One region of the Mesorhizobium sp. WSM4845 genome, then DNA from elsewhere that is predicted to be linked to it. Evidence: riboswitches for the same ligand, from Rfam matches in the RefSeq annotation. Region 1 holds a riboswitch; the other holds the start of a gene.
What was found. A riboswitch is a leader RNA that binds a small molecule or an ion and turns the genes downstream of it on or off. The one in region 1 is predicted to bind thiamine pyrophosphate.

Region 1 (10,088 bases):
GAAGAACAGCCCGCGACGGAAGCGGCCGGCGAGATCGGGTTCCAGGAGCGCGATTTCGTCTTCGTCGATCCGCCGATGACCCGACGTGCGGCTTGCAAACCGGTCGAGTTCGCCCGCATCCCGCGGCGTTGCCAGAACGAGCGTTCCGGCCCGCGTGACATGACCCGGCAGGACCGCATCCCACCAGTCGGCGGCATCGCGTCCGAGATCCAGCACCGGCTGCTCGGCGCTTTCGCGCTCGCACCAGGGCGCCAGCATGCCGCCGGCCATCCATGATGCGTTGCCGCCAAGGCCATGCCGGGTCTCGGCAATGGTTACCGCAGCACCGCGGGCGGCGAGTTCGAAGGCGGCGGTGAGGCCGGCGACGCCAGCCCCTTTGACCAGCAGCCTCATGACGGCTCCGGCATCTTCGGCATGGGCGGTTCGCCGTCCACCGGCATATAAAGATTGCCGCCCTCGCGGTACTTCGCGGCCATCGCCGCCATGCCCTCTTTCTGTGCCTCGGCCCGAATGTCGTGGGAGATGCGCATCGAGCAGAATTTCGGCCCGCACATCGAGCAGAAATGCGCCAGCTTGTGCGCCTCCTTCGGCAAAGTCTCGTCGTGGAAGGAGCGCGCGGTTTCGGGGTCGAGCGACAGGTTGAACTGGTCTTCCCAACGAAACTCGAAGCGTGCGCGGGAAAGGGCGTCATCCCTGACCTTCGCCGTCGGATGACCCTTGGCGAGATCGGCGGCGTGCGCGGCTATCTTGTAGGTGATGACGCCCGTTTTGACGTCGTTGCGGTCGGGGAGACCGAGATGCTCCTTGGGCGTGACATAGCAGAGCATCGCCGTGCCGTACCAGCCGATCATTGCCGCGCCGATGCCTGAGGTGATGTGGTCGTAGCCGGGTGCGATGTCGGTGGTCAGCGGCCCAAGCGTGTAGAAGGGCGCCTCGCCGCAGACTTCGAGCTGCCTGTCCATATTCTCCTTGATCTTGTGCATCGGAACATGGCCCGGCCCCTCGATCATGACCTGGCAATCCTTGGCCCAGGCGACCTTTGTCAACTCGCCGAGCGTTTCCAGTTCGGCGAACTGCGCCGCGTCGTTGGCGTCGGCGATCGAGCCGGGACGAAGGCCGTCGCCGAGCGAGAACGACACGTCGTAAGCGCGGCAGATGTCGCAGATTTCCTCGAAATGCTCGTAGAGGAAGCTTTCGCGGTGATGATGCAGGCACCACTTGGCCATGATGGAGCCGCCGCGCGACACGATGCCGGTGACCCGGTCGACCGTCAGCGGGATGTAGTGCAGCCGCACACCGGCATGGATGGTGAAATAGTCGACGCCCTGTTCGGCCTGTTCGATCAGCGTATCGCGGTAGATTTCCCAGGTCAGGTCCTCGGCGATCCCTCCGACCTTCTCAAGCGCCTGGTAGAGCGGCACGGTTCCGATCGGCACAGGCGAATTGCGGACGATCCATTCGCGGATGTTGTGGATGTTGCGACCGGTCGACAGGTCCATGACGGTGTCGGCTCCCCAGCGGATCGCCCAGACCATTTTTTCGACCTCTTCGGCCATCGACGAGGTGACGGCTGAATTGCCGATATTGGCATTGATCTTGACCAGGAAATTGCGGCCGATGATCATCGGCTCGCTCTCCGGGTGGTTGATGTTGGCGGGAATGATAGCCCGTCCGCGCGCTATCTCGTCGCGCACGAATTCCGGCGTGACGAAGTCCGGGATCGCCGCGCCGAAAGAGTTGCCGTCGCGCTGCATCCCGCCGCGTAAGCTCTCGCGGCCGAGATTCTCGCGAATGGCGACGAACTCCATTTCGGGGGTGATGATCCCGGCGCGCGCATAGGCAAGCTGCGTCACCGCTTGGCCCGTTTTTGCCTTTAGCGGCCGGTGGCGCACGGGAAATTCCGGCGTCAGGCGCTCACCTGACGCAAAGCCGTTGTCCTCCGGCCTGACACTGCGGGCATCGTGGAATTCGACGTCGCCGCGCACCGTCACCCATTCATTGCGAAACCTGGCGAGGCCCTTTTCGATGCTGGTTTCGACAGTCGGGTCCGTATAGGGGCCGGACGGATCGTAAACGGTGACAGGCGGTTCGCCTGCCGTCGGATGGACGGCGATTTCCCGCATCGGCACCCTGATCTGCGGGTGAATCAGGCCGGGTTTGTGGATTTTCCTTGAGGCGGGCAGCGGTCCCGTCGACACGGCGGGGGAAATGGCATTCATTTGGAGGCTCCTTTGCTCATGCATTGGAGACCCAGTTCTGTGCCGGAAGGATGAAAAGACGCTTCTGCCTGCCTGCTTACAGGTTTTCGGGCATGGACTCCCGCAAAAGCGCTTGCACCGTCCCTACGCCAGTATGAACTGGATCAGGTTCAACGGGTCACTGCGCCGCGAAAGCCAGCAGTATCTCAGCCCCTTGCCGGGACCCCCCTGGTGAATGGGTCAAATTGAGCGGGCGATCGCCATTTTGTCAAGCGCATTCGGCCCATCAATCGGCAACGCTTGCTGGGCGCGCGCGGACGAACTATTGAGCCTGCGTTAGCCATTTGGGCTGCGGCACAGCCTGCAGCAGGCTTTGCGTATAGTCGTGGCGAGGCGCCCCGAACAGCGCCGCGGTTTGGCCTTCCTCGACAATCCGTCCGTCTTTCATGACCATGATCCGGTCGGCAAAATGGCGCACGATCGGCAAGTCGTGTGTGATGAAAATATAGGAGAGGCCGAGCCTCGTCCTGAGGTCGGCCAGAAGGTCGATCACCTGCGCCTGGATAGAGACGTCGAGCGCCGAAACCGCCTCGTCGCAGACGATCAGTTCCGGCTCGCTGGCAAGCGCGCGCGCAATGGCGATGCGCTGTCGCTGGCCGCCGGAAAACTGGTGCGGGTAGCGCTCGGCGTGCTCCGGCAAAAGCCCAACCAATTCCAGGAGCTCTGCCACTCGAGCCTTCCACTTGTCCTTCGGCAGGATATCGCGGTGGATCACCCAGGGTTCGGAAATGATCGAATAAACGCGCATGCGCGGATTCATCGATCCGTATGGGTCCTGGAAGACCATCTGGACCTTGCGCCGAAACGCCATGAGGCGCTTCCCATTCATGTCGAAGATGTTCTCACCGGCAAAGACCGCCTTGCCGGCGCTTGGCGCGTTCAGCCCCAACAGCATGCGCGCGACGCTCGATTTGCCGGACCCGGACTCGCCGACGATGCCGAGCGTTTCTCCTCTCCTGACCTCGAAGCTTATGTCGTCCACCGCCTTGAACGTCCGCTTGCTGCTAAAAGCTCCGGAAGCAAGCTCATAGTGTTTGGTGAGATGTTCCACCTTGAGCAGCGTCTCGCCGGCGATCGCCGTCGAACGCTTGTTGGGCGCCTCCGCTGCGTTACCGTGGGGCAGGGCGGCGATGAGGCGGCGGGTATAGGCGTGCTGCGGATTGCTGAAGACCTCCCTGGCGATGCCCGTCTCGACGACCTTGCCGCCGTTCATGACGATAATCCGGTCCGCCATGGACGCGGCGACTTCGAGGTCATGGGTGATCATGATCAACGCCATGCCGGTTTCGCGCTGGAGATCGCGCAGCAGATCGAGGATCTGCGCTTGCACGCTGACGTCCAGAGCGGTCGTCGGCTCATCGGCGATCAGGATGTCCGGTTTCAACGCGATCGCCATGGCAATCATCACGCGCTGGCGCTGTCCGCCCGAGAACTGATGCGGATAGAAGTCGACGCGGTTTTGCGGCTCTGGAATGCCGACGCGCCGAAGCAGTTCTATCGTCTTGGCGCGTGCGCCCTTGCCGCTCTCTGCGCCGTGGCTCTCATAGACCTCCTCGATCTGGCGCCCCACCGTGTAGACCGGGTTCAAATAGGCGAGCGGATCCTGAAAGATCATCGCAATCCTGCGGCCGTTGATGCTTCGGCGCGCCTCGGCACCGAGGCCTGACAGTTCGACGCCATCGAAGAGGCAGGAGCCGGCCACGATGTCGCCTGGCGGACAGTCGATGAGATCCATCACCGTGCTGGTGCTGACGCTCTTACCCGAACCGCTTTCGCCGAGGATCACCAGCGTCTCGCCACGGCTGACGTGGAAAGAGACATCGTCGACGGCGCGTATCGGTTCATCGTCCGAAAGAAAATCGACGGTCAGACACTCGACCTTGAGAATGGTCGCGTTGCTCATCGGGCAGCTTTTCGCAATGTCTGAAGGCGCCAGCGTTGCTGCGGATCGGCAACGGTGCGCGCCCAGTTCGAGAGGATGTTGAGCGACAGCGTCGTCAGCATGATTGCAAGGCCCGGCCAGAATGCGATCCACCAGGCGGTGGCGAGATAGCCGCGGCCGTTTGCGACCATTGCGCCCCAGGTGAAGTCGGGTGGCTGAATGCCGAGGCCAAGGAAACTCAGCGCCGATTCCGACAAAATGACTGTCGCGAAATCAATGGCTGAAATTGTCACCAATGTCGGCAGGACAAGGGGGGCGATGTGCCGGATGATGATCCGGGCCGGCTTTGCACCCATGGCTCGCGCCGCGCTGACGAACATGCGCTCGCGGAGCTCCAGCACTTCCGCACGCGCCGTTCTGAGGTAGATCGGCATGCGCGTGACGGCGAGAACGATCACCAAGTTGGTGATGCTCGGACCCAGCGTGTAGAGCACGATGAGCGCCAGCAGTAGCGAGGGAAAGCTCATGACGACATCGGCCAGTCGCAGGATGAGATGGCTGTACCAGCGCTCCGAATAGCCCGCGATCAGGCCGAGTGTCCCACCGACCAGCATCGACGCGAACACCGCCGCCGCGGCAATGCCGAACGTGTTCTGCGCGCCGACAATCAGCCTGGCCAGGATGGGCCGGCCGAGGGTGTCGGCGCCAAGGACGTAGATCCAGCCACTGGCCAGCGAGAACGGGGCGAGGTTGCGCTGGCGCAGCCCGAGCCGCGATGCGGCGTCGCCCACCAGCCACGGGCCGAGGACCGCCGCGATGACGACGATCGCCAGGAAAATAGCAGCGGCGAGCGCAAGCCTGTCGCGCTTCAAATAGGCAAAAATCACGCGGCCGCTGCCTGGAACGGCCGCCGGCTTGATGTCGGGGGTGATGATCGTCATGGCTCAGTACCGGATGCGCGGATCGAGAACCGCGTAGAGCAGGTCGATCGCGATGTTGAGGATGAAGATGGCGGTTGCCGTCACCAGAATGGTCGACTGGACGACGGCAAAGTCGCGCTGGATGATCGAATCGATCATCAGCTTGCCGATGCCGGGCCAGCCGAATATCGACTCCACGACGACGGCGCCGTTGACAAGGCTGGTCGCCAGGTCGCCGGCGACCGTGACGACCGGCAGCAGCGAGTTGCGAAGCGCATGCCCGAAGATGATCTTCTGCCGCGGCAGGCCCTTGGCCCTTGCGGTCTTGATGTATGGAGAGGCAAGCGCCGACAGGATGGTTCCGCGCACGACCTGCACCAGGAGACCGAAAGGGCGAAGCATCAGCACGAAGGTCGGCATGATCCAGTGGACCCAGGTGCCGGTGCCCGATGTCGGCAAAAGCCCGAGCCCCACGGCGAAGACAAGGATGCCGACGATGGCGACCCAGAAATCCGGCGCACTTGCGCCGGCCAGCGAGACGAGGCTGGCGATACGGTCGAAGATGCTGCCCGGCCGCGCGGCCGCCAGAGAGCCGACAAGGATTGCCAAGGCGGTCGACAGCGTGATCGCGACGACGGCCAGCTTCAGCGTTTCCGGGAACGCCTCAAGCGCGACCTGCATCGCCGAGCGGTTCTGGCGCAGCGATTCACCGAAATCCAGCTGCAGCAGATCGCGCAGATATCCCAGAAACTGCCAATGGATCGGCTGATCGAGGCCGTTCAACCGCGCGAACGCGGCCCGAGCTTCCGCAGTCGAGTCCAGAGGCAGGTACAAGGCGGAAGGATCGCCGGTGAGCCGTGTCAGGAAAAAAACCAAGGTCAAAAGACCGATGACCGATAGGATGCTGTGCGACGCCCGGCGTCCAAGATAGGTTATCATTTCGGATGCCCTTCGGCGGATATCGACGGAGGCAACGGGTCGGGGGCGCAGGGCGACGACCGCCTGGCGCCCCCGTATCGCTCAGTCTTTGATGGCGATATTGGCCAGCGGTATTTCGCTGTTGGTGGTGATATCGGGCTTCCATTCCAGCCTGGTGCCAACCCGGGTGTAGCCGATCATGTGGAACATCGGGATGTCCGCCACCACTTCGTTGCGGGCCTTGCCGAAAATCGCCTTGAAGCTGTTGGTGCGGGCTTCGCCGGTCGCCGCCAGTGCCTCGTCTATCTGCTTGTCGAATGCCGGATCGGCCAAGGTCGAGTAGCTGCCGCTCGATCGATAGAAGATCGGCACCGTGAAGGCCGCATCGCCCTTGTTGTTGTCATGCATCATCTGCAGAAGATTGGGGCCGCGCTCCGCCGGGAACGGCTTTTGCAGATAGCGCAGCCAGTCGGCGACATCGAGCATGGTCAGCTTCACGTTGAGGCCGGCATCCTGCCACATCGTCATCATCGCCTCCATCGCTTCGGCGCCGTTCGGATAGATGCCGTTTCGCCCGATGAGCTTGATCTCGGTGTCGACCGCGACGCCCGCCGCGCGCGCCTCTTCGATGAGCTTTTTCGCCTCTTCCGGATCATACGACCAAGGCTCGAGCGCATCGTCATGGCCGTTGATCCCGGAGACGACCATCTGCGACGCACGCTTGACGTCGTCGCCGAACAGCTGGGCAAGGCCTTCCCAGTCGATCGCCAGGTTGAGCGCCTTGCGCACGCGCAGGTCGTCGAGCGGCGGCTCGGCGGCATCGATGCGGATGGCGGTGGTTTCGGAGTTCAGGTAGGCGAAATCCGTCTCCGGATTGCTGGCGTCCTGGATGGCAATCGACGGTGTCAGGTCGGCTTCCCCGGTCTCCACCATGGCGGCTCGAATCGAGGATTCGGGTCGCCAGACATAGGTTGCCTTGGTGATCTGCGGCTTGTTGCCCCAATAGCCGTCGAACGCGTCCAGCACCACGGTCTGCGGGGAAAAGGTCGACAGCGTGAACGGGCCGGTGCCGACCGGATCGTTCACCGCCTGGTCGACCGGCGTCTTCGGCGAGACGATCATGACCACGCTCAACAGCGTCGGCATGATGGGCTCGGGCCTGTCCGACTTTATTTCGACGGTCAGCTTGTCGAGCGGCGTCAGCGTCAGTTTGGCATCGCCGAATTTCGCAATGTTGCTGCAGGTAAGCTTGCCGCTGATCATCCTGTTGATGGAGAAGACGACCGCATCCGCATTGAGTTCGGTTCCGTCCTGGAATTTGACGCCTTCGCGCAGCTTGATCCGCCAGGTGGTCGGATCCACGCTGGTCCACTCGGTCGCCAGTTTCGGCTGGGGCTGTCCGCTGTTCGGATCGATGACGGTCAACGATTCAACTACGTTTTGGCTGAGTATCTGGCCGACATTGGTGATGATGGTGCCGCAGGGCTCCAGATTGGCCGGCTGCTCCGGCAGGACGATACGGATCTCCTGCGCCGCTTCCTGTGCGACGGCCGATGGCGCGGCAGCGGTCATCATTGCGACAGCTGCAATCGTATGAATGCTTCTGTTCATGTCTCTCCTCCCTTGTTCTTCCATTTGGGATCTTCCGTTTTGGCTGTCGCACGAGACGATCCTCCTCATCCCGTGCTGCCGACAACTTGCCGATCTCGCGGCGGCTAGGCGGCGATCTTCTCGATCAGTCCGCGCAGCGCGTCTTTCTCCTGCGGCTTCAGATCCGTCAGCGGCGGCCGAAGCGGGCCGGGTGTTCGTCCGATGAGTTCGACGCCTGCCTTGATGATCGACACCGGATAACCTTGCTCGCGATCGCGCAGAGCCGCGAAGGGAAAGAAGAAGCTGTGCAGGATTTCTTCCATTGCAGCGCGATCACCTGTCCGCATCGCCCTGTAGAAGCGCTGTGCCAATTCCGGCACGAAATTGAAGACCGCGGAGGAATAAGTCGTCACGCCGGCGCCGTTGAAGCCCTCGGCAAACAGCTCATGCGTGGGCATGCCACCGATGTAGCAGAGCCGATCGCCGAGCTTTGCAGTGACGTGGCGGACAAGATCTATCTTGCCTGTGCCGTCCTTGAACCCGATGAGGTTTGGGCACGCGTCAGCAAGGCGGGCGACCGTGTCGGCATTGGCGACCGAGTTCGCACGGTTGTAGATGATGACGCCGAGGCCGGTGGACTGGCACACGGCCTTGACATGCCGAAAAATCCCCTCTTGCGAGGCCTCCATCAGATAGTGAGGCAGAAGCAGGAGACCGTCGGCTCCCGCAGCCTCGGCGCGGCGGGCGATTTCCGTGGCGAGCGCCGTGCCGTAACCGCAGCCGGCGATGATCGGCACGTCTCCCGAGGCATCCTTGGCCGCGCGGGTAACGTCGGCGACCTCTTCCGGCGACAGCGAGAAGAATTCACCGGTGCCGCCGGCCGCGAACAGGGCAGCGGCACCGAACCCCGACAGCCATTCGACATGCGCGCGATAGCTTTCGAGATTGAGGCTGAAATCCTCGTTGAAATGCGTGACCGGAAACGACAGCAGCCCTGAAGCGACACGCGACTTGATTTCATCTGGCGACAAAGGAACTCATCCCACAAATTAATATGATGTCACCTAGATTCATATGATGAGTATCCAGACGAGTCAACCGCCGGTGTTGTCCTGATTTGTCGGGCGCCGGACGGTCAGGGCGCGATAGCGCTTTATCCCGGTCACCAAATGGCGGCGCATCGCCTCACGCGCCTTTTCCGGGTCGCGGGCGAGGATCGCATCGGCGATTTCCCTGTGCTCCTGCAGAATCGGATGGTCGCGATTGGGCAAGGGGTCGACGCCGCCCATCATCGTCTTGAACTTCACCCGCGGGATCATCCGCCGGCCGACATGTTCGAGGAAGGCCTTGAACCTGGCGTTGTTGGTTGCGGCGGCGATCGCCATGTGGAACTGGAAGTCGGCATCGTCCGTGGGTTGCCCTTGCGCCATGAGGTCGGCGAACCTTTCGACCTGGGCCTCGATTTCGGCCTCTTGCGCCGGCGAACTGCGGGCGGCGGCAAGGCCGGCGGCCTCGACTTCGATGCCGATGCGCAGCTCGAGCTCTTCGATGATGTCCGAGATCTTGTTGGTTTCGTCGGTGAACAGCTTCAATCCCTCGTCGACGGGTTTCGGGCCGAGAACGAAGACGCCGGCGCCCTGCCGCGATTCCACCAGCCCATCGGCACGAAGCGCGGCAATGGCCTCCCGGACCACGGTGCGGCTGAACCCGAACCGGTCGATCAGCGCTGGTTCTGTCGGCAATTTATCGCCAGGCGCATAAAAGCCGGCTTCGATCTGGTCGCGCAGCGCATCGGCAACTTGAGAGACGAACGACCGCCGGGACGTTCGATGTTCGGCCTGCTGCATGGGTCCTCCCAACTTTGCCGGATCCTGAGGATCCATACTCCCAGTGCGGGCCAAAAGCGAGTCATCATATGAAAATTCGTCGTCCGATGTCGAATATCTTAAGGTCATCGTATGGCTTCTGTGTTCAGCGTCGGCCATCAGATCGCCGGTCGTGCTGGGCACGGCGATCAGTGAAATCCACGCAGTGGCAGCTTTCAGGCTGCAGCCGGCAGGTGATCGCGGACCCACCTGACGATCTGTCCCGCCGTCATTGCGCCGGATGTGCGCGCAACCTCCTGCCCGCCATGGAAGAGGATCATGGTCGGGATGCCGCGGATGCCAAGCCTGGCTGCAACGGCCTGCTCATTGTCGGAATTGAGCTTGATCAGGCGAACATGCGGCTCCAGTTCGTTGGCTGCCGCTTCATAGGCCGGCGCCATCATCTTGCACGGGCCACACCATGGTGCCCAGATGTCGACGACGACGGGGAGGCTGCTTCGCGTGACCTGGCGATCGAAACTCTGTGCATCGACGTCTGCCGGGTGACCCGAGAACAGCCTGGAGCCGCACTTTCCGCATTTCGCGTCCCCGGCATCGCGTGCTGGCGGCAGGCGATTGACCCCGCCGCATTTGCCGCAAACCACCAGATTTTCCTGCGCCATGCCCATTTACCCGTCTTTATGCGCGTCGATCG
Region 2 (10,088 bases), on a different contig from region 1:
GCCGCGGCCGTCGGTGAGATATTGCGCCAGCGTCTCTTGCGGGTCGACCGCCTCGCGTTTCTGGTCGAGCGTGGCGATCTCCAGATTGGTGCCGAGTCGCACCGTGCCTGAGTCCGGCTTCAATTCGCCGGTCAGCATCTTCAGCAGCGTCGTCTTGCCGGCGCCGTTCGGGCCGACCAGGCCAACGCGGTCACCGCGCTGGATGCGGGTTGAGAAACCCCTGACCACAGTGAGGTCGCCAAAGCTCTTCTCGATGTTCCTGGCTTCGATCACCAGCTTGCCGGATTCGGCGGCGTCGCTGGCCACCATGGTCGCCGCACCCTCGGCGCCGCGATGGCCGCGAAAGCGCTGGCGCATGGTCTGCAATTCGCCGAGCCGGCGCATGTTGCGCTTGCGCCTTGCCGTCACGCCATAGCGCAACCAGTGCTCCTCGCGCACGATCTGGCGGCCAAGCTTGTGCTGCTCGCGCTCTTCCTCTTCCAGAACGGTGTCGCGCCATTCCTCGAAATGGCCAAAGCCCTTGTCCAGCCTGCGGGTCTGGCCGCGATCGAGCCAGACGGTGGCGCGCGACACGCGCTCGAGGAAGCGGCGGTCGTGCGAAATGACGATCAGCGCCGAAGAGGTGCGGGCAAGCTCCTCCTCCAGCCATTCGATGACCGACAGGTCGAGATGGTTGGTCGGCTCATCGAGGAGGAGAATGTCGGGCTCCGGCGCCATGACGCGGGCCAGGGCAGCACGGCGGGCTTCGCCGCCGGAGAGATCGTTCGGCCGTTCCTCGCCGGACAGGCCGAGATGCTCCATCAGATAGGTGGCGCGGTAGGGATCGTCGGCGGGTCCGAGCCCCGCCTCGACATAGGCGCGGACGCTGGCGAAACCATCCATGTCGGGCATTTGCGGCAGGTAGCGCACTGTTGCCGAAGGCTGGCGGAACACCTCGCCATCCTGCGGCTCGATCAATCCCGCAGCGACCTTCAGCAACGTCGACTTGCCCGAGCCGTTGCGGCCGACCAGAGCGATCTTGTCGCCCGCCGACGCCGTCAGTTCCGTCCCGTCGAGCAGCGGCGTGCCACCGAAGGTCAGTTTTATCCCGTCGAGATTGAGAAGCGGCGGCGCCATGTCAGCTTTCAGGTAGGGGGAATGGATGGGCGAGCAACAGCGCGCGGCCGCTGCCCAGCGCGACTTCGAGTCGGCCCTTGACCTCGTTGGAAATGGTCAGCGACGAGCCGAACGCCACCTCGACATGGTTCAGCGGCCATTTGGCGCCGGTCACGGTCAGACCGGCAAGGTCGGAGAAGCCGAGAATCGAAAACAGCGTGCCGTCGGCGTAGTCGAAGCCGGCCTTTCCGGGAAGCAAGGGCACGCCTTCCTGTGCGCCACTGGTCAAAAGCACCTCTGTCCCTGCCTCGGCCAGCCGGACGCCGAGCGCCAGGTGCAGGAAGGCGTGGTCGGTGCGCTTGCCGCCGAACGCGCCGGCGAGCACGAGGCTGGTCGCGCCACGTTCGAGCGCGGCGGCGATAGCCAGTTCGCCGTCGGTCTTGTCCTTTTCTGCCGGAAACACCTGGCGCGGCACGGCGGCGAGCTCGTCCGGCAAATCCGCCGGCACCGAATCGAAGTCGCCGACCCAGAGTTCCGGCGTCAGGCGCAGAGTCCGGGCATGGCTGATGCCGGCGTCGGCGGCGATGACACGCGTGCCTTCGACCTGGCGGTCGAGCAGTGGCGTGCGGATAAGGTCGCCGCCAAGCAGGATGGTAAATTTGCTCATATGCGTGGCCCTTACCAGCCCTGCTTGCGAAACGGAAGGCCGCGGTCTCGATGCCCGGCAAACTTCCGCTTGCGCCGCAGATGGGCCGGGCCTATGTGTCGAAGCGCTCTAACGGGGTGCTGGACGCGATCTTCGCGGACCGGCTGAGAGGCAACCTGCCAACCCGCTGAACCTGATCCGGTTTGTACCGGCGGAGGGATTAGACGTTTCGGACAACCCGACGCCTCAATTCCCCTCAACGCCAACGAAGGAGGCGCCGATGCGCACGTTTTTATACACACTTGTTTCGGCAGTGCTGCTCGCCGCGACCGTTCTCGCCGGCACCGGGCCGGCATCCGCGCAGGAAAAACTCACCGTCTATACCTATGAGAGCTTCACCGCCGAATGGGGTCCAGGCCCGGCGGTCAAGAAGGCGTTCGAGGCCGAATGCGGCTGTATTCTCGAATTCGTCGCGGTCGCCGACGGCGTCGCCCTGCTCAACCGCGTCAGGCTGGAAGGGGCCGCGACCAAGGCCGACATCGTGCTCGGCCTCGACACCAATCTGACGGCGGAAGCCAAGGCCACCGGCCTGTTTTCGCCGCATGGTGCCGTCATCGACGTCAAGGTGCCGGGCGGCTGGAGCGACGATATTTTCGTGCCGTTCGACTATGGTTATTTCGCCGTCGTCTACGACACCGAAAAGCTGAAGACGCCGCCGAAGAGCCTGAAGGAATTGGTCGAGGGCAATGCCGATGAAAAGATCGTCATTCAGGATCCGCGCACCTCGACGCCCGGTCTCGGCCTGCTGTTGTGGGTGAAGTCGGTTTATGGCGACAAGGCGCCCGAAGCCTGGGCCAAGCTTAAGGCAAAGGTGCTCACCGTGACGCCGGGCTGGAGCGAGGCCTACGGCCTGTTCACCAAGGGCGAGGCGCCGATGGTGCTGTCCTATACCACGTCGCCGGCCTATCACATGGTCGCCGAAAACACCCAACGCTATCAGGCAGCATCCTTCGACGAGGGCGCGTATCTGCAGATCGAGGTTGCCGGCATCACCAAATCAGGTGCGAAGAACCCGTTGGCGAAACAGTTCCTGACTTTCATGACCGGGCCGAAATTCCAGGATGTCATTCCCGAGACCAACTGGATGTTCCCTGCCGGCAAGACCGAGAAGCCGCTCAATCCGGCTTTCGACAAGCTCGTCAAGCCGTCCAAGACGTTGCTGTTAAGCCCCGAAGAGGTCGCCGCCAACCGCAAGGCCTGGGTCGACGAATGGCTGTCGGTGATGAGCAAGTAGCTTGTGATTGAGAGATGATCACTCTACGGCGCCGGGAACTCGGCCTCAGCCATATTTTCTGCTTCGACGATCGTTGAACTAGGCAGGGCGGCATGCGTACCGGATATCCTGCCGACCCCCGCGTCACCGCCGGCACAATTGCGCTTGCCGCTGTTGCGCTGCTGATCGGCGGCGCGTTCGCCGGGCTCATCGTCGAAGGCGCACGCGATCCGTCTGGCGCCGCGTCGGCCTTCGATTCCTACCTCTTCCGCGTCGCCCGATTCACGCTGTGGCAGGCATTGCTGTCGACGCTGCTCTCCGTCGTGCCGGCGCTGTTCGTGGCGCGGGCGCTGTCGCGGCATCCGCGCTTCTTTGGTCGCGGCCTGATCCTGCAGCTCTTCGCCGTGCCGCTCGCGCTGCCGGCCATCGTCGCAGCACTCGGGATTCTGGCACTCTATGGCCGTGCCGGCTATTTCGCCGGCGTGCTCAGTGCGATCGGCGGTCAGGGCTGGCCGGGCATATACGGCCTGTCCGGCATCCTCGTCGCCCATGTCTTCTTCAATCTGCCGCTGGCCACGCGGCTGTTCCTCGAAGCGCTTGGGACAGTGCCGGCCGACCAGTGGCGGCTGGCGAGCCAACTCGGCATGGGCGCCAGGCCCGCCTTCCGGCTGATCGAATGGCCGACGCTGCGCGCGTCACTGCCGGGCGTCGCCGGGCTTGTTTTCATGCTCTGCATCACATCCTTTACCATCGTACTCACGCTGGGCGGCGGGCCGCGTGCGACGACGCTGGAGGTCGCCATCTACCAGGCGCTGCGTTTCGATTTCGATCCTGCCCGCGCGGTGACGCTGACAGTGCTGCAGATCGCGCTGACCTTCGTCGTCGTGCTGGCATTGATGCGGCTCGGCGCCAATACCGTCGGCGACGCCAACCTGCCGGTGGCTTCGCGCCGCTATCTTTCGGCCGGCGCCGCCGAGACCGTGCTGAACGCAGCATTGATCATCCTCGCTTTGCTGTTCGTCGCCGGGCCGATGGCGGCCACGGTGACGTCAGGCCTTGGCGCCGATCTCGGCCGGCTGGCGGGCGAGAGCGCCGTGCGGCAAGCGGCGCTGACCAGCGCCGTGCTCGCCTTGCTGGCGGCGCTGCTTGCAGTGGCGCTGTCGCTGTCGCTGGTCATGGCACGCCGGGCGCTGGCCTTGAGGCGTCGCGTCGGCGCCAGGACGCTGCTCGAATACGCCACCGATACCGGCGCCGGCTTCGTCCTCGTCGTGCCGCCCGTCGTCATCGGCGCCGGCTGGTTCCTGCTCCTGCGGACCGTCAGCGACGTCTTTGCCATCGCCCCTGTCATGGTCGTCGCCGTCAATGCGGTGATGGCGATGCCGTTTGCCATCCGCGCCATTCGCCCCGGCTATGATGCGGCGAGCGAACGCCACGAGCGGCTCTGTTTGCTGCTTGGCATTTCGGGCTGGAATCGTTTCCGGCTGGTCGACCGGCCGTCGCTGCGGCGGCCGCTCGCCACCGGTTTCGCGTTCGCGATGGCTTTGTCGCTCGGCGATCTCGGCGTCATTGCCCTGTTTGGCAGCGACTCCCTGCAGACGCTGCCTTATCTCTTGCTGGCCCGCATGGGCAGCTACCGCACGATGGACGCGGCCGGCCTGGCATTGCTGCTCGGCCTGGTCTGTCTCGCGCTTGTCCTGGCCGCGGACTGGCTGGGACGGGGAGAAAAATCATGATGCTCAACAGCGAAAACGGTACGGCTGTGCGGCTGGAAAAGGTCTCGTTCAGCTATGGCGAAGCGCCGTTTTTATTCCATGTCGAGTTCGCCGCCTCGAAGATCATCGCCATCATGGGGCCGAGCGGCTCGGGAAAATCGACACTGCTCAACCTGGTGGCCGGCTTCGAGACGCCGCGATCGGGCCGCGTGCTGATCGGTGGCGGCGATGTCGGCGGCAAACCGCCTTCGGCGCGGCCAGTGTCGATGGTGTTCCAGGAAAACAATCTCTTCGCCCATCTTTCGGTCGAACGAAATGTCGGCCTTGGCCGCTCGCCATCGCTCAGGCTGACCGAGGCCGACCACGCTGCAATCGCCGGGGCGCTCAAGCGCGTCGGCCTTGCCGGCAAGCAACGGCGCCTGCCGCGCGAACTCTCCGGCGGCGAGCGGCAGCGCGTCGCGCTCGCCCGCGTCCTGGTGCGCGACCGGCCGGTGCTCTTGCTCGACGAACCGTTCGCCTCGCTCGGACCGGCCTTGCGCGACGACATGCTCGATCTGGTAGCCGACCTCCAAGCGGAGCGGCGCATGACGGTGCTGTTCGTCACCCATCAGCCGGAGGACGCCCACCGTATCGGCCAGGACATGGTGTTCCTGGACAATGGCACGGTTGCCGCAACCGGGACTGTCGCCGATTTTTTTACCAAGGCTGGACCGGAAGCCTTTCGGCGCTATATCGGTGCAGGTCCGTTTGGCGCAGGATCACGAGATGTTGCCCGGAAGCGGACATAATTTACGGCCAAACCGGCTTCAGGCGATGTGGCGTTTGCTTGCCATGGTCAAAGTAGTGTGGCTAGGTCCTCCGATACTGGTCCGGCATAGGTTGTGATTTGCCACTACGGTGCCATCCGCGCTCGTGGGCTCGAAGGACGCTGTGGCAGTTGATTTTGCGCATGATCTGAAAATCGATGCCCGATTTTCGGGCCATGTGCTGAGAGCCGAAAGGAAGCTGTTCTGCCGACCGGCACAGACAGAGTGAGAAGGAAACCGCTGGCGCGCTTCCTGGCGCTGGCCGGCTTTGCCATGGCGTTGGCAAGCTGCCAGATGTTCACGCCTCCGGACGTTCAGGAATCCGGCTTCCAGCCTTCCAGCAAACCGGTCACCGTCGACAATGTTGCCGCCAACAGCAAGGTCGCCGAAATGGCCAAGGCGCAGCATCCGCGCATCCTCGCGACCTATGGCGGCGAATATTCCGATCCCAAGCTCGAGCGCATGGTCGCCAAAGTCGTCGGCAGCCTGACGGTGGTTTCGGCCAACCCGAGCCAGACCTACCGCATCACGATCCTAAATTCGCCCAACGTCAACGCTTTCGCATTGCCTGGCGGCTATCTCTACATCACGCGCGGCCTGTTGGCGCTGGCCAACGATTCGGCCGAGCTCGCCGCGGTCATCGCGCATGAGATGGGCCATGTCACTGCAAACCACGGCTTGCAGCGCCAGCAGCTCGAGGCCGAGGAAGGCTTTGCGACAAAAGTCGTCTCGGATGTGCTCGGCGACAGCCCGACCGCCAAGGCGGCACTGATCCGCGGCAAGCTGCGGCTTGCCCAGTTCTCGCGCAATCAGGAGCTGGAAGCCGACGGCATCGGCATCAAGTCGATCGGCGAGGCGGGCTTCGATCCGTTTGCCGCCGGCCGCTTCCTGCAGTCCATGTCGGCCTACACCGATTTCCGCTCGATCAGCGGCGCCACCGACGCCAGCCTCGACTTCCTGGCAACGCACCCGAACACGCCGCAACGCATCGATCTGGCGCAGCGCCATGCCCGCCAGTTCGGCGCGCCCGGCGTCGGCACGCGCGACCGCGATGCCTTCCTCGCCGGCATAGACGGGCTGCTCTACGGCGACACGCCGGAGGAAGGCTATGTGCGTGGCGAAACCTTCCTGCATCCGGGGCTCGGCGTGTCGTTCTCGGTGCCCGACGGCTTCATCATCGACAACTCGGCCGCGGCGGTGACGGCAACCGGGCCGGGCGACATAGCGATCCGCTTCGACGGCGTCTCGATCGACAGGAACCGATCGCTGACCGACTACCTCCGCAGCGGCTGGGTGGCCGGTCTCGACGAAAGCAGCGTGCGCCAGGAAACAATCAACGGCAACGAGGCGGCGACGGCGCATGCCAGCGCCGAGGGCTGGCAGTTCGGCATCGCGGTGATCCGCGCCGGCGGCCAGGTATACCGGCTGCTGACGGCAGCCCCCTCCGCCAGCACCTCGCTGGATGCGGTGGCGCGCTCGGTCAGCGGCTCGTTCCGGATCTTGAGCGCGGCCGAAAAAGCAGCGCTGAAGCCGCTGCATATCCGCGTCGTCACGGTCCGGCCCGGACAGACCATGGGTTCGCTCGCGGCGCAGATGGTCGGCGTCGACCGCAAGCTCGACCTGTTCAGGGTGCTCAATGCAATGTCGCCCGGCGCAGCCGTTTCGGCCGGCGACAAGGTCAAGATCATCACCGACAGATAGGGTGTGTCGATATTCAGGTGATGCCGGCCCGCAAATGGCAATTTCCTGCGCTTCCGACCTTCGCCGGCCGGAGCACTCATGAGCGGTCGCGGCAGTAAGGCTACGGCCGGCGTAGGCCGGTGCTCACGTACTTTACGTACGCTCGGCTCCGGTTCTCGGAAACCACCGTTTGGTCGCTTCGCGCCCGTCTTCGACTCCGACTCGTCCTAACCTGAATCGCAACACACCCCTAGGCGGCGGTCGCCAGAAACTCGGGGTTTTGCTTCACCAGCGCTATCTTGAGCTTTTCCATGGCGCGTGCCTCGATCTGGCGGACGCGCTCCTTGGAGATGCCAAGCGCCTCGCCGAGGGCTTCGAGTGTCGCGCCCTCGTCGCTCAGCCGGCGTTCCTCGATGATCCTGAGCTCGCGGGCATTGAGCGCGCCGAGCGCGGTTTTCAGCCAGATAGAGCGGCGTTCGACATCGATCGTGTCGCCCACGACTTCGTCCGGCAAAGGATCGTCCGAAACCAGGAAATCCATTCGCTCTGTGGCGCCCGCATCGTCGGCGAGCGGCTGGTTGAGCGAACTATCCGGGGCCGAAAGGCGCGAGTCCATCATCGCCACGTCGGCCTCGGAGACGCCAAGCGCCACCGACACCTCGCGGTAGAGCGAGGTGTTCGAGATCGGCTCGGCACCGTTCGCCAAGCGGGCGCGCAGGCGCCGCAAATTGAAGAACAGCGCCTTCTGCGCCGAACTGGTGCCGCCGCGCACGATCGACCAGTTGCGCAGGATATAGTCCTGCATCGAGGCACGGATCCACCACGTCGCATAGGTCGAAAACCGCACCTCGCGCTCCGGTTCGAAACGGGCCGCTGCCTCCAGCAGGCCGACATGGCCTTCCTGCACCAGGTCGCCGAGGGGCAGGCCATAGTGGCGGAACTTCGAGGCCATGGAAATAACCAGCCGCATATGCGCCATGGCGATTTGGTGCAGTGCCTGCTGGTCGTTGTCTTCCTTCCAGCGCAGCGCGAGAACATGCTCCTCCTCGCGCGCGAGATAGGGGGCTTTCATCGCCGCGCGGACCATGGTTCGCCCTGCCGTATCTTCCATCATGCCACGCTCCCTGTTCCGGGCGTTGCGGTGCGATCGCTCGCCCCTGAGCTGGCATCGTGGTTGAATTGGCGACGCCGCGCCCTACAACAGCCAACAAACGTGCCACCCGCGCGAATGGTTCCGCCGCTGATGTCGCGTGGATTGCACTGTTCGAAAGCTCGATGCGGCGGTCGCTCCTCGGCCGGTTGGCGTGAGTCGGTGTGGTTTTGAGAATTGGATTTCGAAAGTGTCTCATTTTTGAGATCTGGTTCCTTATTTCGCCAGGCTGCATCTGTCAGTTTCCGGCGCTCACAAATGCGCCGGACGCCGGCCCCGGACGCCGGCCAATGACGGGATCACAGAAAAATGAAATGGCTCAAATCGCTTATCGTCGCCGCAACACTGCAGGTACTGGCAGGCACATCAGGCCATGCCGGCGCCAATCTCGATCAGATCAAGCAGGCCGGTGTCTTCAAGGTCGGCACGGAAGGCACCTACGCCCCCTTCACCTATCATGATGCCTCGGGCGAACTGGTCGGGTTCGACGTCGAGGTTGCCAAGGCGATCGCCGAGCGGCTCGGCGTCAAGGCCGAATTCCTCGAAGGCAAATGGGATGGGCTGATCGCCGGCCTCGACGCCAAGCGCTATGACGCCGTTATCAACCAGGTCGGCATCACCGAGGAGCGCAAGTCCAAGTATGATTTCTCCGATCCCTATATTGCTTCCAAGGCGGTGCTGATCGTGCGGGGCGATAATACCGACATCAAGAGCTTTGCCGACCTGAAGGGCAAGAAGGCGGCGCAGTCGCTGACCTCGAATTTCGGCAAGCTCGCCGAAGCGAACGGCGCCGAACTCGTCGGTACCGATGGTTTCGACCAATCGATCCAGCTGCTTCTTACCGGCCGCGCCGATGCCACCATCAACGACAGCCTGTCCTTCCTCGATTTCAAGAAGCACAAGCCCGACGCCAACGTGAAGATCGCCGCGCAGGAAGAAAATGCCGACTATTCCGGCGTCCTCGTGCGCAAGGGCGATCCGGAACTGGTCGCCGCCATCAATCGGGCGCTGGCCGATATCAAGTCCGACGGCACCTACCAGAAGATCGCCGACACTTACTTCAGCCAGGACGTTTCGAAGTAAGCGCATTTCACGGAGCGGGCGGGTTGCCGGCCCGCATGGCAAATTATCGCGGCGAGCCGTCTTTGACGGCCGCCGCTTTTGGCGTGATATGACGACACTATGGTCGCGCCTCGATGCTGCCGGGCCGATTTTTGGGCGGCAATCTCGCAAGGAGAGTTTTCGTGCCGCACTGGCTGCAATTGATGCTGGATTCGTTGCCCACGCTGCTATGGGCCGCGCTGATCTTCACCGTGCCGCTAACGCTGCTGTCGTTCGCATTCGGTCTCTTCGTAGGACTGGTTGCAGCGCTCGTCCGGCTGTTCGGCCCGAAGCCGCTGGTCGCCGTGGTCCGCTTCTATGTCTGGATCTTCCGTGGCACGCCGCTTCTGGTGCAGCTCTTCCTGATCTTCTACGGCCTGCCCTCGGTCGGCATCCTGCTCGACGCCTTTTCAGCCGCGTTGATCGGCTTCACACTCAATATCGGCGCCTATACGTCGGAGATCATCCGCGCCGTCATAGGCTCGGTGCCGAAGGGGCAGTGGGAAGCGGCCTATTCGATCGGCATGACCTGGGGCCAGGCGATGCGACGCACTATCCTTCCACAAGCGGGCCGCGTCGCGGTGCCGCCGCTGTCCAACACTTTCATCTCGCTGGTCAAGGATAC

Region 2: it holds a riboswitch for thiamine pyrophosphate, as region 1 does, so the genes downstream of both, thiB (thiamine ABC transporter substrate binding subunit) here and thiC (phosphomethylpyrimidine synthase ThiC) in region 1, are expected to answer to the same signal.

The regions. Positions count from the first base shown of each region.
Region 1 covers NZ_JBVVQA010000007.1:179,266-189,353, reverse strand. The annotation lists gene thiO (glycine oxidase ThiO) at 1-393, opposite strand, end outside; gene thiC (phosphomethylpyrimidine synthase ThiC) at 390-2,219, opposite strand; TPP riboswitch at 2,322-2,438, opposite strand; gene AC0L2C_RS11145 (ABC transporter ATP-binding protein) at 2,521-4,161, opposite strand; gene AC0L2C_RS11140 (ABC transporter permease) at 4,158-5,081, opposite strand; gene AC0L2C_RS11135 (ABC transporter permease) at 5,085-5,999, opposite strand; gene AC0L2C_RS11130 (ABC transporter substrate-binding protein) at 6,081-7,589, opposite strand; gene kdgD (5-dehydro-4-deoxyglucarate dehydratase) at 7,694-8,599, opposite strand; gene AC0L2C_RS11120 (FadR/GntR family transcriptional regulator) at 8,663-9,415, opposite strand; gene trxC (thioredoxin TrxC) at 9,610-10,056, opposite strand.
Region 2 covers NZ_JBVVQA010000049.1:2,089-12,176, forward strand. The annotation lists gene AC0L2C_RS32265 (ABC-F family ATP-binding cassette domain-containing protein) at 1-1,116, opposite strand, end outside; gene AC0L2C_RS32270 (thiamine diphosphokinase) at 1,118-1,762, opposite strand; TPP riboswitch at 1,865-1,978, shown strand; gene thiB (thiamine ABC transporter substrate binding subunit) at 2,022-3,035, shown strand; gene thiP (thiamine/thiamine pyrophosphate ABC transporter permease) at 3,128-4,747, shown strand; gene thiQ (thiamine ABC transporter ATP-binding protein) at 4,744-5,514, shown strand; gene AC0L2C_RS32290 (M48 family metalloprotease) at 5,806-7,233, shown strand; gene AC0L2C_RS32295 (RNA polymerase factor sigma-32) at 7,463-8,326, opposite strand; gene AC0L2C_RS32300 (amino acid ABC transporter substrate-binding protein) at 8,672-9,445, shown strand; gene AC0L2C_RS32305 (amino acid ABC transporter permease) at 9,607-10,088, shown strand, end outside.